3 regions of the Caballeronia sp. LZ019 genome follow, and region 1 is predicted to be linked to each of the others. Evidence: predicted binding sites of a transcription regulator. Region 1 holds the regulator's gene; each other region holds the start of a gene.

Region 1 (5,347 bases):
GTCGAAACCGGCGGCGTCGAGTTCCTGCATGCCGAATTCGGAGAACGCGGTGGAGTCGACGGGAACGTTGGCCATGAGCGGAGCCTCGCGGCTGTCCGGTTACTTCGGTGCGGCGACGGTCACGAGCGCCGGACGCAGCACGCGGTCAGCGATGATGTAGCCCTTCTGCAGCACGGCGACGACGGTATTCGGCTCCTGCTCCGCCGGCACCATGGAAATGGCCTGGTGGCGATGCGGATCGAACTTTTCGCCGACCGGATTCACCGCGATGACGCGGCCCTTCTCCAGCGCGCTCGACAACTGGCGCAGCGTCAGGTCAACGCCCTCGCGCACCTTCGCGACATCCGTCGACTGGTCGGCCAGCGCGGCTTCGAGGCTGTCGAGCACCGGCAGCAGATTTTCCGCGAAGTTTTCGATTGCGAACTTGTGAGCCTTCGCGACGTCTTCCTGCGCGCGGCGCCGCACGTTCTCCGTTTCCGCCTTGGCGCGGAGAAACTCTTCCTGCAGCGCGGCCACCCGGGCCTGCGCTTCGGCGAGCGCCGCCTCGGTTTCATTCGAAGCGGCTTGCGGCGTGGCGTCCGCGGCTGCCGGCGCTTCCGGCGCGGCTTGCGTGGTCGCCTGAGTCGGGTCGGCGGCCTGGCGCGCGGTGTCGTCGGCGGGCGTCGGGTTCGGGCTCGCTGAATTCTCTTGCGTGTTTTCCATGTCGCTGAATGTTATTGCTGTGAGTGAATCGGATGAGAAGCGCGGCGGTGATTCACCGAGCCGCGCTTCGTCGCACTAGCGGCGGAATTTGGGGCATCGGAAGCATTTTCAAGGCTTCTTCTGACGAATTTTGTGCGCTGGGCATCGCAGCGCGCGACGGTCGAAACGGCCCGTAACGAACGCCTGCCAGAAACAGATTGAGCGAAGCAGTGCCGTCGCCTACACTTCAAACTGGCGTCGCAGGAAGCACGTTTACCCTGATCCCTGCGATTGCTTCATACCGCTTACGCCTCGCCCGTTTCCTGACCTCGTCCGGTCGAAAGACCGCTCAGCCCGCATAGCCGGGGGTACCATGAAACTGACCTTTGCTGTCGCGGTGGTCGCCCTGGTACTGGTTGCGGGCACGACCACCATCTGTCTTTCCGGCGCACTGACTGCCCGTAACACCGAGTACGGCGGCGTGCATGCGACCTTCGAAGAAATGTTCAGTCCGAGCCAGAAAACTTATCGATGATGCGGCGGTCCCGCTTCGTCGGCCTGCCCTGCATGGCGGCTGCCGGCTCCCGATACGTCTTGCGGCGCTCCGCTTCGGCAAGCCGCTTCGCACGGCCCTCTTCCGTTTCGGCGTAAAGCGTCTGCGCGACCGGCGCGGGGCCGCGGACGTCGCACAGGCCGCGCACTTCGACCAGCCAGACGAGCCGTTCGATATCGATCTCGACGATATCGCCGACGCGCACGTCCTTCGACGGCTTCACGTTCGCCCCGCCGATCTTCACGCGGCCTTTCTCCACCGCATCGCTCGCGAGGGAACGCGTCTTGAAGAAGCGCGCCGCCCACAGCCACTTGTCGATGCGCAAACGCGCGCCGGGTTCCGTCGAAATCTTGTAGTTCATGGCGATTCTCTTGCGATGACCAGAATCAGGCGGCGACCGTCACCGGTTGCGCGGCCTGTACGGGCCATCCCTGCAGATGTTGTGCCGCGATCTCGCCGAGCGCCTTGATCCATGCCGGCGACGCGTTCAGGCAGGGAATGCGGTGGAACTGCTTGCCGCCCGCCTTCACGAATTCGTCGCGCACCTCCATGCCGATTTCCTCGATGGTCTCGAGACAATCCGCCGTGAAGCCGGGGCAAAACACGTCCACGCGTGCGACACCGGCCGCGCCCAGTTCCGCGAGCGTCGGCGCCGTGTACGGCTGCAGCCATTCGGCGCGGCCGAAGCGCGACTGGAACGTCACGCGGCATTCGACCGGCGTGAGGCCGAGGGCGGCTGCAAGCAGCGAACCGGTCAACTGGCACTGGTCGTGGTAAGGATCGCCGAGGTCCATCGTGCGCTTCGGCACGCCGTGGAAACTCAGCACGAGCTTGTCTCCGGCGGCGAAGTCCGGATGGCCGTGAACGCGCCAGTATTCGCGGACCTGATCGGCGAGCGCCGAGATATACGCGGGATGATCCGCGTAATGACGGATCGTCCGGATCTCCGGCTGATTCCGCACGCGCCTGAGCGCGTTGAAGGCGTCGTCGAAAGCGGTGGCGGTCGTCGACGACGAGTATTGCGGATACATCGGCACGAGAAGAATGCGGTCCGCGCCTTCGAGCTTCATCTGATTGAGCATGGCGCCGATGCCCGGGGTGCCGTAGCGCATGGCGTAATCGACGATCACGTGGTAGTCGTTCGCCGCAAAAAGCCGCCGCAAGCCTTCGACCTGCTTCTCCGTGTACACGCGCAACGGCGAGCCTTCGGGCAACCAGACCTGCGCATATTTCTTAGCCGACGCACGGCTGCGGAACGGCAGGATGGCGCCGCGCAGAATGATCTGCCAGATGAACGACGGGATTTCGACGACGCGCGGGTCGGACAGAAACTGCGCGAGGTATTTGCGCACCGCTCGCGGCGTGGGCGCGTCCGGCGTGCCGAGATTGATCAGCAGCACTGCGACGCGATGTGAAGCGCTGGGCTGCGAAGGCAACTCGAGGTCGAAACGCATAGGGCAAGGCGGCCGGAAGGCATCGAAAGGTGAAGGTCATTATAGCGGCGCGTTCCGCCACGCATCATCGGCCGAACGGCCTAGTGGCGGCGCAACCGGCAGCGCGGCACGATTCGCCCAGGAGCCGCGTTACTGCTGGCTGAGCGACATGGACAGCAGCCGCGCGGTGATATCGACGATGGGAATCACGCGGTTATACGCCATGCGCGTCGGGCCGATCACGCCGAGTGTGCCGACGATCTTGCCGTTCACTTCGTACGGCGCGGTCACGACGCTCATCTCCTCGATCGGCACGAGATTCGATTCCCCGCCGATGAAAATCTGCACGCCCTGTGCGTGGCTCGACACATCCAGCAATTGCAGGAGGCTCGTCTTTTGATCGAACAAGTCGAAGAGTTTGCGCAGGCGCGCCATGTCGGAGGACAGGTCCGCCACTTCCAGCAAATTGCGCTCGCCCGAAATCAGCACCGTCTCGCCGGGATCGGCTTCCGCCGTGCTCGCGACGACGGCCGCCTGCATCAGCGCGGTCATGTCGCCGCGCAACTGGTCGATTTCCTCGCGCAGCCGGCGGCGCACTTCGTCGAAGGACAGGCCCGCAAAATGCGCGTTGATGTAATTGGAGGCTTCGGTGAGTTGCGAGGGCGAGTAGTCGCGCTGCGTGGCCATCATGCGATTCTGCACGTCGCCCTCGGGCGTCACGATGATGAGCAGGATGCGCTTGTCCGACAGCCGCATGAACTCGATCTGCTTGAACATGTGACTGCGGCGCGGGGTAAGAATGACGCCCGCGAACGACGACAGGCTCGACAGCACGCTCGCCGCCGCGGCGACGATCTTCTGCGGCTCCTGCCCTTGCAGGCGCGTCTTGACCGCGGTGGTCATCGCTTCGTCCTGCGGCGCTTCGACGGTCAGCATGGTATCGACGAAGAGCCGGTAGCCGCGCGGCGTCGGAATGCGGCCCGCCGACGTATGCGGACTCGCGACGAGGCCCAGGTCTTCCAGGTCCGACATCACGTTGCGGATGGTCGCGGGACTGAGTTCGAGACCGGAATGCCGTGATAACGTGCGCGAACCGACCGGCTGACCTTCGGCGATGTAGCGCTCGATCAACGTTTTGAGGAGGGTTTGTGCACGTGGGTCTAGCATGGGCAAAGTTTAGCGCAACGTGTCGGGGCGCGACGACCGCGCCGCCGCTTGCATGTCACGAGCGCGAAGCGCGCGTGGACCGTTCAATGTCTGCTCCATTCTAGCGAGAAACGAACCACGCGCCGACGTTGCGACATGCCGTCCGTCGCGGCGCGCGGCCCCGGTTCTTTTCGCCTTCCACCTATGGTGTAATGCCGGCATGGAAATTGGCCAATTCAAGACCGTCGCCCTCGTCGGGCGAACCAATACACCCGGTATCGAGGCGCCGCTGAGAACGCTCGCGGAGCACATTGCGAACCAGGGTTTCGAAGTCGTGTTCGAAGAAGGCACGGCGAAGGACGTGGGCGTGACCGAATACCCGGCGCTGTCCATCGCGGCGATCGGCGCGCGCGCGGACGTCGCGGTCGTGCTCGGCGGCGACGGCACCATGCTCGGCGTCGGCCGGCAGCTTGCGCCGTACAAGACGCCGCTCATCGGCGTGAATCACGGGCGTCTCGGCTTCATCACCGATATCCCGCTCGCCGAGATGCGCGAGCGCGTGCCGCAAATGCTGGCCGGCCAGTTCGAACGCGAGGAGCGCACGCTGCTCGAAGCGCGCATCGTGCGTAACGACAAGCCGATCTACCATGCCCTCGCCTTCAACGATGTCGTCGTGAACCGCAGCGGCTTCTCCGGCATGGCCGAGCTGCGCGTCTCCGTCAACGGCCACTTCATGTACAACCAGCGTTCGGACGGGCTGATCGTCGCCACGCCGACGGGCTCGACGGCTTACGCGTTGTCGTCCGCGGGGCCGATCCTGCATCCGCAACTGCAAGGCTTCGTGCTGGTGCCGATCGCGCCGCATTCGCTGTCGAACCGCCCGATCGTATTGCCCGACGATTCGAAGGTCACGATCCAGATCATCGGCGGGCGGGACGTGAACGTGAATTTCGACATGCAGTCGTTCACCGCCGTCGAACTGAACGACGCCATCGAAGTGCGACGCTCGCGCCATACCGTGCCGGTGCTGCATCCGGTCGGCTACAGCACGTACGCCACGCTGCGCAAGAAACTGCACTGGAACGAGCATCCCTCGCAGGACTCGTCCGTCTGACGCAATCTCGCTGAACCCTCATCCCGAAGCGTCCATGCTCCGTCATCTCTCCATTCGAGACTTCGTTATCGTTGCCGCGCTCGACATCGAATTCGATTCGGGCTTCACGGTTTTTTCGGGTGAAACCGGCGCGGGCAAGTCGATCCTGATCGACGCCCTCGCGCTCACGCTCGGCGCGCGCGCCGACGCGAGCGTCGTGCGAACCGGCGAAGCGCGCGCGGACATCACCGCCGAGTTCGGCACGCACGCGCAGGTCGCTCGCTGGCTGGAAGAGCATGCGCTCTCGCAGGACGGCGATACGGTCATGCTGCGTCGCGTGATCGATTCCGGCGGCCGCTCGCGCGCGTTCATCAACGGCACGCCGGCCACGCTCGCCCAGTTGCGCGAAGTCGGCGAGATGCTGGTCGATATCCACGGACA
Region 2 (5,347 bases), 180 kb from region 1:
CGCAGGGCATCGATCCGGGCCTCGATTTCTCCGACATCGACGCGGTGCGGCGCGTCGTCGAGCGATGCAACCAGTTGCCGGTGCATCCGCGCCATCCGTATGCCGGCGATCTCGTCTTCACGGCGTTTTCCGGCTCCCATCAGGATGCGATCCGCAAGGGTTTCGCGCAGCGCGTGCCGGGCAGCGTGTGGGAGGTGCCGTATCTGCCCATCGATCCCGCCGATCTCGGGCGCAGCTACGACGCGGTGATTCGCGTCAACAGCCAGTCCGGCAAGGGCGGCGCAACGTATCTGCTCGAACGCGGCCTGGGCTTCACGCCGCCGCGCCGCGTGCAGATTGAGTTCAGTCATGCCGTGCAGGCCGTCGCCGACCAGTCGGGCGAGGAAATCAGCGGCGACGCGATCTGCGCGCTCTTCAAGCGCGAATACTTCGATGCGGGCGGTGCGGTATCGCGGACGGATGCGTCGACGGTATCGGTCTGCGGGGAACGCGTCGCGATGCCGCCCGCGTCCGGTGCGGCGAGCGAAGAGCATTACGCGCAGGCCGTCGCGTCGGCACTGGGCGTCGGGGCGAGCGTGAACTGGTTTGAATCGACAACCACGGCGAGCGGCGATACGGCCGTGTTCGTCGGCTGCCGCCTCGCCGATGAACCGACGCGCTTCGGCGTCGCGGTGCACGGGAATCCGGCGCTCGCAGTCGTCGATGCCGTCATCAGCGCGGTGAACCGGTCGAGGCGCATCGTGAAGGATGCGCGGCACGACGAGCCGGTGGCAGCGTGAGTGGTGCGGCGCGCGCGGCTATTCCAGCGCCACGCGCGTCGCCTGAAGCGCCAGCATCAGCCATTGACCGTCCGTCTGGACGTGGATGGATGTATAGGCGACCGGATAAAGCAGCGCGCCGTTTTTCGATTCCATTTCGATCAGCGCCCGGCCCGACACGATGCAACTGTCGCGGCCGGCCGCGACCACATCCTGGGACTGGATCTCGATCTGGCGATAACGGCGGCGGCCGGCCGTGATCGCGTCGATGAACTGACGCTTCGTCTCGCGCTTGCCGTTCGTGTGGACATAGCTGGCGTTCTCGGCCAGCAGCGCCTCCAGCGCCGCGCTGTCGCCTTCGACCATCGCGCGGAACCGGTCGCGCTCGAGGCCGCGGATGACCTCAAAGGTTTTTGCGGGCATCTGTCGATTCCCCTCGCCAAGGAACCGATGCGCCGGCGCCTCGTCAGAAGTTGTATTGCAGATATAGCTGGCTGAAATTTATACCAGGATTCGGCTCTTTGATACCGGCGTTCGAGACATGCTGGAAGCGGAAGCCCGCCTGATAGTTCTGCTTCGCGCCGAAGATCGCGCCGACGCCGACCATATCGGCGAACTGGAACGCCGACGACACCGTGAAGTACGGCGTGATGCGCGTGTGCGAGAGCACTCTCACGCCGACGCCCGCCTCGATGAACGGCCGAAAGGTGCCGGAGCTTTTTACGAAGCGCAGGACGGGCGTCACGCCGAATTCCCAGATGTTCGGATTGGTTGCGTAGTCGACGGTCGAATGCCAGTACGCAACGTGCCCTTCACCGAGCAGGGTGAAGTGAAAGCCGCCGATTTCCCACCACGTCAGGCCCGGGTCCCAGACCACGCCGACATCGACCTTGTTGATATCGCGGTCTGTAATGCCGCCGCCGACCTGCAAGCCGAACCGGTCCGCATGCGCCGCAGCCGAAACCAGGCCGAGTGAAAGCGCAATCGCGCCGTGAGACAGCAAACTGCGCCAGAAACCTTTGCTTTTCTGCATGAGCGCCCCATATGAGGGTTGAGGTTCACGTCCGCTTGACGGGATCGGCAGATTGTATGTGGATTGACAAAAATTTGCACAAACCCGGTTTGTCGATCCATTTATTTGAACGATCGCTTTCAGAGACGAATAAATGCGGTAATTAGTAAGTGATCGCCGATTGAATCGGTAATTTCGACGATTTCCCCTTCCTTGCGCCCACTATCAAAGTCACAAACTCGATAGCTTTGGGGAACTCTCACACTGCTCGCCCTTCTAACACTTAGCACTCGCTGAAACGGAGTGCTAATATCGTGTCTGACTTGCCGCCGCCGTCCTGGCAGCGCGCAAATCGTTGAAAAGGAGCTTATGAGCGTGACCAATGCGATGACCCTTCCGAATGTTGTGGGCTCGGCGCCTGCCAAGGCATCTTCGGCAGGCGCGCTGACGTACGCACAGTCGTCCATGTTGACCGGACAGATCGGCAACATCGATTCCTACATACAGGCAGTGAACCGCATTCCGATGCTTTCGCCGGCGGAGGAACGTCAGTACGCAACCGAATTTCGCGAGCACGGCAATCTGAACGCCGCGCGGCAGCTCGTGCTTTCGCACTTGCGCCTCGTGGTGTCTATCGCCCGGAACTATCTGGGCTACGGCTTGCCGCATGCTGATCTGATTCAGGAAGGCAATATCGGTCTGATGAAGGCCGTGAAGCGCTTCGACCCTGAGCAAAACGTGCGCCTCGTGTCGTACGCCATGCACTGGATCAAGGCCGAAATCCACGAGTACATCCTGCGCAACTGGCGCATGGTGAAAGTCGCGACCACCAAGGCGCAGCGCAAGCTGTTCTTCAACTTGCGCAGTCACAAGACCGGACATGGGGCGTTCACCCCGGACGAGATCGAAGGTCTCGCGAGCGAGCTGAACGTGAAGCGCGAGGAAGTCGCGGAGATGGAAACGCGTCTGTCGGGCGGGGATATCGCGCTCGAAGGCCAGGTGGATGACGGCGAGGAAGCGTTCGCGCCTATCGCTTATCTCGCGGACTCGCATAACGAACCGACGAACGTCATCGCCGCGCGCCAGTTCGACAAGCTGCAAAGCGATGGCCTGTCGACCGCGCTGGAGTCGCTGGACGATCGTAGCCGCCGCATCATCAAGGCGCGCTGGCTGGATGTTCAGGACGACGGATCGGGCGGCAAGACGCTGCATGAGCTGGCCGATGAATTCGGCGTGTCGGCGGAGCGCATTCGGCAGATCGAAGCCAGCGCGATGAAGAAGATGCGCTCGGCGCTGCACGACTACGCATAACGCCGCCTTCAGGCTGTAGCGCAAAGCGCGAAGCCCGCTGTCGAAAGACAGCGGGCTTTTTCTTTTTGGCACCGGTTTGCCGGTTAAAAAAACGGCGCTCTGGAAGGGAGCGCCGTTTCTCGAACCAACCGCTTACCGCGTCACGCCGGCATCGGTGCGGCCCCGCCGCCGTTACCGGACAGACGCGTGTTCATCTGCGCGGCATACCGCTGCGCCGCTGTGCCGACGACGATATGGAACGTATCCGCCGACACCCACGCGACATCGAGTTGCGACAGGCGCTGACGATCCACCGCCGACGGATCGCGCACGACGACACGCAGGCGCGTCTGCGCGACGGCATCGAGCGAGACGACATTCGTCGCACCGCCGAACACCGCAATCCAGCGCAGCGGGTCCGGATCGAGCGGGCCGGCGGTCTGGTCCGCCACGCTTGCCGCGCCGACAGGCTGCGCCGGCGCCGACGAAGCCGGCGTCGCACCGCGCGTCGAGGAATGCTCGAGTTCGCCGCGAATCTCGTCCGCGATCAAATCCGCTTCCGGTCCGATGATCACCTGCACGTTGGTCTTGCCGCGCTTCAGCACGCCGCGTGCGCCGATGCTCTTCAACTGCGGCTCGGATACGACTTCCGCATCCACCACCGAGAGACGCAGCCGCGTCGTGCAGGCATCGACGAGCGTCAGGTTAGACGCGCCGCCCAGCGCCGCGATGTACTTGCCTGCGCGCGTGCTGGCCGCAGCCGGCACCGTCTCGCCCGGAACGAAGCCGCCGACAGGCGTCGCATCGGTTTGCGCGTCGGTCGTCGCAGGCTCGCGGCCCGGCGTCGCCATGTTGAACTTGCGGATGAAGAAGCGGAACAGCCCGTAATACACGATGCCGTACACGAGGCCGAGCGGAATCGCCATCCAGCCGCGCTGCGACAGGCCGTAGTTCAGCACGTAGTCGATCGCGCCCGCCGAAAACGTGAAGCCCAGGTGGATGCCGAGCGCCGAGCAAATTGCGAGCGAGAGCCCCGTCAGCACCGCGTGGATGCCGTAGAGCACCGGCGCGAGGAACATGAAGCTGTATTCGATCGGCTCGGTCACGCCCGTGAGGAACGCAGTGAGCGCCATCGAGAACAGCAGGCCGCCGACGACCGCGCGGCGCTCCTTCGGCGCCTCATGGAACATCGCGAGACACGCGGCGGGCAGGCCGAACATCATGATCGGGAAGAAGCCGGTCATGAAACCGCCGGCGGTCTTGTCGCCCGCAAAGAAGCGATGCAGGTCGCCGTGCACCACCGCGCCGCCATCGGCGGGGGTGAACGAGCCGAACACGAACCACGCGAGCGAATTGATGATGTGATGCAGACCCGTCGCCAGCAGGATGCGGTTCAGCACGCCGAATACGAAAGTGCCGAGCGCGCCGGCCGTCGTCAGCCAGTTACCGGCCGTATCGATGCCGAGCTGCACCGGCTTCCACACGAAGCCGAAACCGATGCCGAGCAACAGACACGCAACACCGGTAATGATCGGCACGAAACGCTTCCCGCCGAAGAACGCCAGATATTCGGGCAGCTTGATGTCCTTGAAGCGGTTGTACATGTACCCCGCGACCATCCCCGCGATGATGCCGGACAGCACGCCCATGTTGAGCTTCGCGTCGATGTCCTTCATCACGGCGGTTTCGATCAGATAACCGATCGCGCCGGCGAGACCCGCCGTGCCGTTGTTGTCCTTCGCGAAGCCGACCGCCACGCCGATGGCGAACAGAAGCGGCAGGTTCGAGAAGATGGCGTCGCCAGCGTCGGCGATCATCTTGATGTTGAAGACGTCGGGCTGGCCTAGACGCAGCAGCAGGCCGGCCACCGGTAATACGGCAATCGGCAGCATCAGGGCGCGGCCTAGGCGCTGCATTTTTGCAAACGGGTTAGCGTCCATCGGGTTCTCCAAAAATATAGGTCTTGTCGGTGCTGCTTGGGTTGTAGCCGGGGTTTGAAGCCGTTTAGTCCTGCGGCCAGATTTCGCGGCTGGCCGCTCTTACTGCCTGTGCCGATTCGAGCGCGAGCACGTCTTCCGCGCGCTGACGGCACAGCTGGTAATCGAGATTGCGCACGCGCGCCTTGATGCCGGGGACGGCGGACGGATCGACCGACAATTCCGTCACGCCCAGGCCGACGAGCAGCGGCACCGCGAGCGGATCGCCGCCGAGCGCGCCGCACACGCCGACCCACTTGCCGTGCTTCTCAGCGCCCTGCACCGCCGCCTTGATGAGCCGCAGCACCGCC
Region 3 (5,347 bases), 1.2 Mb from region 1:
AGACGTTCCCGCCGCCGGGAATCGAAGTGGTGTCGTGGTACGTGATGATGGGCATCGGTCAGGTGGTCACGCTGCGCGTGCCCGCCGAGCGGCTGCGCGAAGTGAATCGCGCCATCGAAACGACTGCGTGGGGTGGATACACCACCGAGTTCTATCCGACCTACGACTACAAAGCGGCCGCGCAGAACTTGCGTGAGCAGATGAACAAGTAAGACCGCGTTCTCGATAGACGAAAAAAACCCGCATTGCTGCGGGTTTTCTTTTGGCATGACGCGAGCCTCTTTCGAAGCTCGCGTCGATGTAACCTGGCTTTGACGCCGAGTTACATATCCATGCCCATGCCGCCCATGCCGCCGGGCATGCCGCCAGGCATCGGAGCATCTTCCTTCGGCAGTTCGGCGACGGCTGCGTCGGTCGTCAGCAGCAGGCCTGCCACCGATGCCGCGTTTTGCAGCGCCGTGCGCGTTACCTTGGTCGGGTTGACGACACCGGCTTCCACCAGGTCACCGTACTCGCCGGTTGCCGCGTTGTAGCCGTAGTTGCCCGAACCCTGAGCAACAGCCGCCACCACGACAGATGCCTCTTCGCCGCCGTTCGTGACGATCTGGCGCAGCGGCTCTTCCATTGCACGCAGGACGATCTTGATACCTGCGTCCTGATCGGCGTTCGCGCCCTTCAGGCCGTCGATCGCACGGCGAGCACGGATCAGCGCGACACCGCCGCCCGCCACGATGCCTTCTTCCACGGCTGCACGCGTTGCGTGCAGTGCGTCTTCGACACGTGCCTTCTTTTCCTTCATTTCGACTTCGGTCGCAGCACCGACCTTGATCACCGCAACGCCGCCGGCCAGCTTGGCCACGCGCTCTTGCAGCTTTTCACGGTCGTAGTCCGAGGTCGCTTCTTCGATCTGCTTGCGCACTTGCTTCACGCGAGCTTCGATGTTCACTGCTTCGCCAGCGCCGTCGATGATCGTCGTGTTTTCCTTGCCCACTTCGATGCGCTTCGCCTGGCCCAGTTCAGCCAGCGTTGCCTTCTCGAGCGTCAGGCCGGTTTCTTCAGCGATGACCTGACCGCCGGTCAGGATCGCGATGTCTTCCAGCATGGCCTTGCGACGGTCGCCGAAGCCCGGAGCCTTGACGGCGACGGTCTTCAAAATGCCGCGGATGTTGTTGACGACCAGCGTAGCCAGCGCTTCGCCTTCGACGTCTTCAGCGATGATCAGCAGCGGACGGCCAGCCTTCGCGACTTGTTCCAGCACCGGCAGCAGATCGCGGATGTTGGAGACCTTCTTGTCGTGCAGCAGCACGAACGGGTTTTCCAGAACGGCGACTTGCTTGTCCGGGTTGTTGATGAAGTACGGCGACAGGTAGCCGCGGTCGAACTGCATGCCTTCGACGACGTCCAGCTCGTCTTGCAGCGACTTGCCGTCTTCGACGGTGATGACGCCTTCCTTGCCGACCTTGTCCATCGCTTCAGCGATGCGCTCGCCGATCGACGTGTCGCTGTTTGCAGAGATCGAGCCGACTTGCGCGATTTCCTTGTTCGTCGTGCAGGGCTTGCTGATCTTGCGCAGTTCTTCGATTGCCGCGGCAACCGCCTTGTCGATACCGCGCTTCAGGTCCATCGGGTTCATGCCCGATGCGACGTACTTCATGCCTTCGCGAACGATGGATTGCGCCAGGACCGTAGCGGTCGTGGTTCCGTCGCCGGCGTTGTCGCTGGTCTTGGAAGCCACTTCCTTGACCATCTGCGCGCCCATGTTCTGGAGCTTGTCCTTCAGCTCGATTTCCTTCGCGACCGAGACACCGTCCTTGGTGACCGTCGGGCCGCCGAACGAACGCTCAAGCACGACATTGCGGCCCTTCGGGCCCAGCGTGACCTTGACCGCGTTGGCCAGGATGTTCACGCCTTCGACCATCTTGGCGCGTGCGGAATCGCCAAAAGTAACTTCTTTAGCTGCCATATCCAGACTCCTTGATTCGGTTCAGTGTGCCGGCCTCGCCGCCCAGTCGGCGCGATGCCCGGCTAACAGGAAGGATGCTTACTTGTTGACCAGCACGGCCATGATGTCCTCTTCGCGCATGACGAGCAGTTCCTGCCCGTTGACCTTGACGGTCTGGCCGGCGTACTTGCCGAAAAGCACGCGGTCGCCCACCTTCACGTCGAGGGCGTTTTGCGTGCCCTTGTCATCGCGCTTGCCCGGGCCGACGGCCAGGACTTCGCCTTGATCCGGCTTCTCTGCCGCTGCTTCCGGGATCACGATGCCCGATGCGGTCTTGGTTTCCTGGTCCAGACGTTTGACGATGACGCGATCGTGCAAAGGACGAAGGTTCATACACACTCCTCTCTAGATTGAGACTGAAAACGCGGGAAAGCCCGTCTTTCGGGGCAGAACCCTTCGGACGGAAATCTTGTTAGCACTCTCGTGCAGTGAGTGCCAATTATATGGACCGCATTTGACAATTTCAAGGAGGCGAGGGACGGGAATCCCGGATGTCGAAGTTCACCCTACATTGAACGACGTTCGTCGAGCGTTGAACCGCTAAACCGCGAGCACCCGTTACTTACGGCGCAAGATCTTTCGCAAGATCAGCGGCTTAGGATGGTGGGACGCGACTCCCAGCCTAGGCCGTCACTGCGTCCGGACCCGCTGAAGAACCAAAATGAACCGACTCGCCCACGCGAAAAGTTGTTCCTTCAAAGTTAGGTGTTTACCCTTCCTCGAGCCGTCTCATCCGTTGACGTTTGCCATCAAAGATATGAAGGTAATTCCAACGCAGTCGGCCTCATTCGAGAATTGGGAGCGTCATGATGTGCGGATTCGATGGATCGAACGTCGCTACGCGACCCAAAGCCGACGCTCGCTGTTCGTCCGCTGCGCGGCTGCAGCGCGCCGCATTGCTGTCATTCGCGACGCGGCGCGGTATGACGTCGGCATGTTTCCGGCGAATGAGTCTTCTCGACCCCGACAGCGCCGCCACACGTGGACTTCAAAGCGACGCCTTTTGATTCGTCTTCGGACATGTCCCCTCACAGGAGCGGCTATGTGGACGGTTCACAACGACACGCCATACAAGGTCGGGAAAACATGGGTGAGGAACAAAGAAGGCATCCATCAATGGATCGTCGTGGTCAAGGCGACTTACGAGATCAAATCGGATGGCACGACCGTTCTCGCCGACGAGCAGCTCGACCCGCTCTTGCTGCCTGAATATCGAGGCGAGCCGGGCCTCTCCAGCCTTCGCTACGACGCCGACCTCGTCGCGCCAAAACCAACGACGGATATTCTCCTCAACGGAACCGCGTATGCCCCGCACGGGCGCTGGAGCAGCGATTTTCTCGTCGGACTTCGGGTAGGGGCCATTCGGAAAGTGTTGAGAGTCCGAGGCGAACGCGAATGGGTATGCGGACTTTTTGGAGCGAGGCCGTCTGAAGCCCGGCCCGTCCTTTCCGTTCCGATCATCTATGAACGCGCATTCGGCGGCTACGACCGCACGAGTGACGATGTGCGAAACCATTGCATGGACGCGCGTAATCCGGTTGGCCGTGGCGTATGCGCTGTGCCGGACCACCGGAAAGGTCAGGCGCTCGCAAACTTGGAATACCCCGACGGGGACGTCGAACATAGGGGACCGGCCTGCTTCGGCGCAATAGACAGCTTTTGGTCGCCGCGTCGGGAATATGCCGGCACCTACGACGAAATATGGCGAGACAGCCGGGCTCCTCTTTTGCCCGCGGATTGGGATTCCCGCTCGCTGCTTTCTGCGCCCCCCGACCAACGGCCGGTCAACCACCTGACCGGCCGCGAACCTGTCGTACTCGTTAATCTCACGCCCTCAGGGCGGCTGAGCTTCGATCTGCCTCGCGTCTATCTGACTTTCAGCACCCAAATCGCGACGCACGCCGAAGCGCATCGGAGCCGCCTGGCCACGGTCATCATTGAGCCGGATCATCCTCGTGTGATCATGGTCTGGCAGACGTCGCTCGATTGCCGCACGAATGTGGAATATCTCGAGAAGACAGTCGTACGCGAGAAGGAGATGATTTCATGACGACGTCTCGCTCCGTTGATGTCGTCGCGACCGGCGCGCGTACCCCGATCGGCCTGCATTGCGCAGCGAGCGCAGCGGCGTACCGCGGGAGAATAAGCGGTGTGCGCGAGCATCCGTTCATGATTGACCGGGCGGGCAACCCCATGATCGGCGCGCTCGACAGCGAAATCGACCCGGACATGACGGGCCCGGACCGCTTTCTTGCTCTCGCGATACCCGCGCTGCGGGAAGTCTGCGAGCCGCTCACGGGCCAACCTACTACACGATCGGGCGTGCCGCTCTACCTCGGGCTTCCCGAGGTCCGCCCGGGATTCACGATGCATGACGCGGAGGCAATCCGTCTCGGATTGCAACAGGCTGGCTCGAGCTTGCCCATCTACTTCCCGGAAATCGATCTCTTTCCGCATGGTCACGCTGCCGGATTATCAGCTCTCTGGTCTGCAGCCGAGAAAATCAGGAAGGGGACGCTCGACGCATGCCTCGTCGGCGGCGTAGACAGCTACTTTCATCCCGACACGATGGAATGGCTCGACGACAACTTGCAACTGGCCGGCGCACTTGCGCGTTCGGCCTTCGTACCCGGCGAAGGCGCGGGGTTTTGCCTGCTCATGAGCCGCGAGGCATGCGCGCGGTGGCACGCCGAAGCGTTGGGTCGCATCGTCGCGGCCGCGCTCGGTAATGAGCCCGCAGTTATCAAAGGACCGGAACTCTGCCTCGGCATCGGGTTGACTTCGGTTATCAGGGGCGTCATCGGCCAGCCGCAGTTGCCTCAGGAAAGGATCAACGCAATTTTCTGCGACATTAACGGCGAACGCTACCGCTCCGAAGAATGGGGTTTTGCATGCTTGCGACTGTCGCAGTATTTCGACGATCCGGCGGCGTACGGCTCACCGGCGGATTGTTGGGGAGACATGGGTGCGGCGTCCGGACCACTTTTCGTAATGCTGGCCTGTCATGCGGCGCGCCGAGGTTGCGCCAGCGGTCCACGCACGCTGATATGGGCAAGTTCCGAAAGCGGCTTGCGCGCCGCCGCGCTTCTCGACACGAGGCGTTGTTGAATTAGGATGAGCGATGGCTAGCGTTGGCATACATCCACCGAAGACTCCGGTCACAAAGGGTAGCAGAACGGTCGCCAAGGTGACGCTACCGAACGTATGCAAGATGCCGGGACCCCCGGCGCCTTTTGTCCCGACGGCGCTGCCCAACACGGCGAAGTCGGAGCTTTCGCCGGAGGGCTTCTCGGTCACCGTGTTGATCGAAGGACATATCGTCGCCATTCGAGGCGCCACATTCGA

What was found. Region 1 encodes HrcA, which represses chaperone genes, less so after heat shock. Its sites were predicted from a motif close to TTAGCACTCNNNNNNNNNGAGTGCTAA; they were not measured.
Region 2: the regulator HrcA is predicted to act here: its motif matches at 2,054-2,080, upstream of rpoH (RNA polymerase sigma factor RpoH).
Region 3: the regulator HrcA is predicted to act here: its motif matches at 2,415-2,441, upstream of P9255_RS16030 (co-chaperone GroES).

Annotation. Positions count from the first base shown of each region.
Region 1 covers NZ_JARTVZ010000005.1:1,727,896-1,733,242, reverse strand. The annotation lists gene P9255_RS21555 (thioredoxin family protein) at 1-75, opposite strand, end outside; gene grpE (nucleotide exchange factor GrpE) at 100-702, opposite strand; gene P9255_RS21545 (hypothetical protein) at 1,055-1,216, shown strand; gene P9255_RS21540 (RNA-binding S4 domain-containing protein) at 1,188-1,595, opposite strand; gene hemH (ferrochelatase) at 1,621-2,688, opposite strand; gene hrcA (heat-inducible transcriptional repressor HrcA) at 2,818-3,834, opposite strand; gene P9255_RS21525 (NAD kinase) at 4,034-4,927, shown strand; gene recN (DNA repair protein RecN) at 4,962-5,347, shown strand, end outside.
Region 2 covers NZ_JARTVZ010000005.1:1,549,588-1,554,934, reverse strand. The annotation lists gene leuA (2-isopropylmalate synthase) at 1-779, shown strand, start outside; gene P9255_RS20730 (nuclear transport factor 2 family protein) at 798-1,181, opposite strand; gene P9255_RS20725 (acyloxyacyl hydrolase) at 1,225-1,791, opposite strand; gene rpoH (RNA polymerase sigma factor RpoH) at 2,146-3,081, shown strand; gene nagE (N-acetylglucosamine-specific PTS transporter subunit IIBC) at 3,222-5,000, opposite strand; gene ptsP (phosphoenolpyruvate--protein phosphotransferase) at 5,065-5,347, opposite strand, start outside.
Region 3 covers NZ_JARTVZ010000005.1:576,814-582,160, forward strand. The annotation lists gene P9255_RS16020 (hypothetical protein) at 1-212, shown strand, start outside; gene groL (chaperonin GroEL) at 323-1,963, opposite strand; gene P9255_RS16030 (co-chaperone GroES) at 2,042-2,335, opposite strand; gene P9255_RS16035 (DUF2169 domain-containing protein) at 3,045-4,052, shown strand; gene P9255_RS16040 (beta-ketoacyl synthase N-terminal-like domain-containing protein) at 4,049-5,110, shown strand; gene P9255_RS16045 (PAAR-like domain-containing protein) at 5,124-5,347, shown strand, end outside.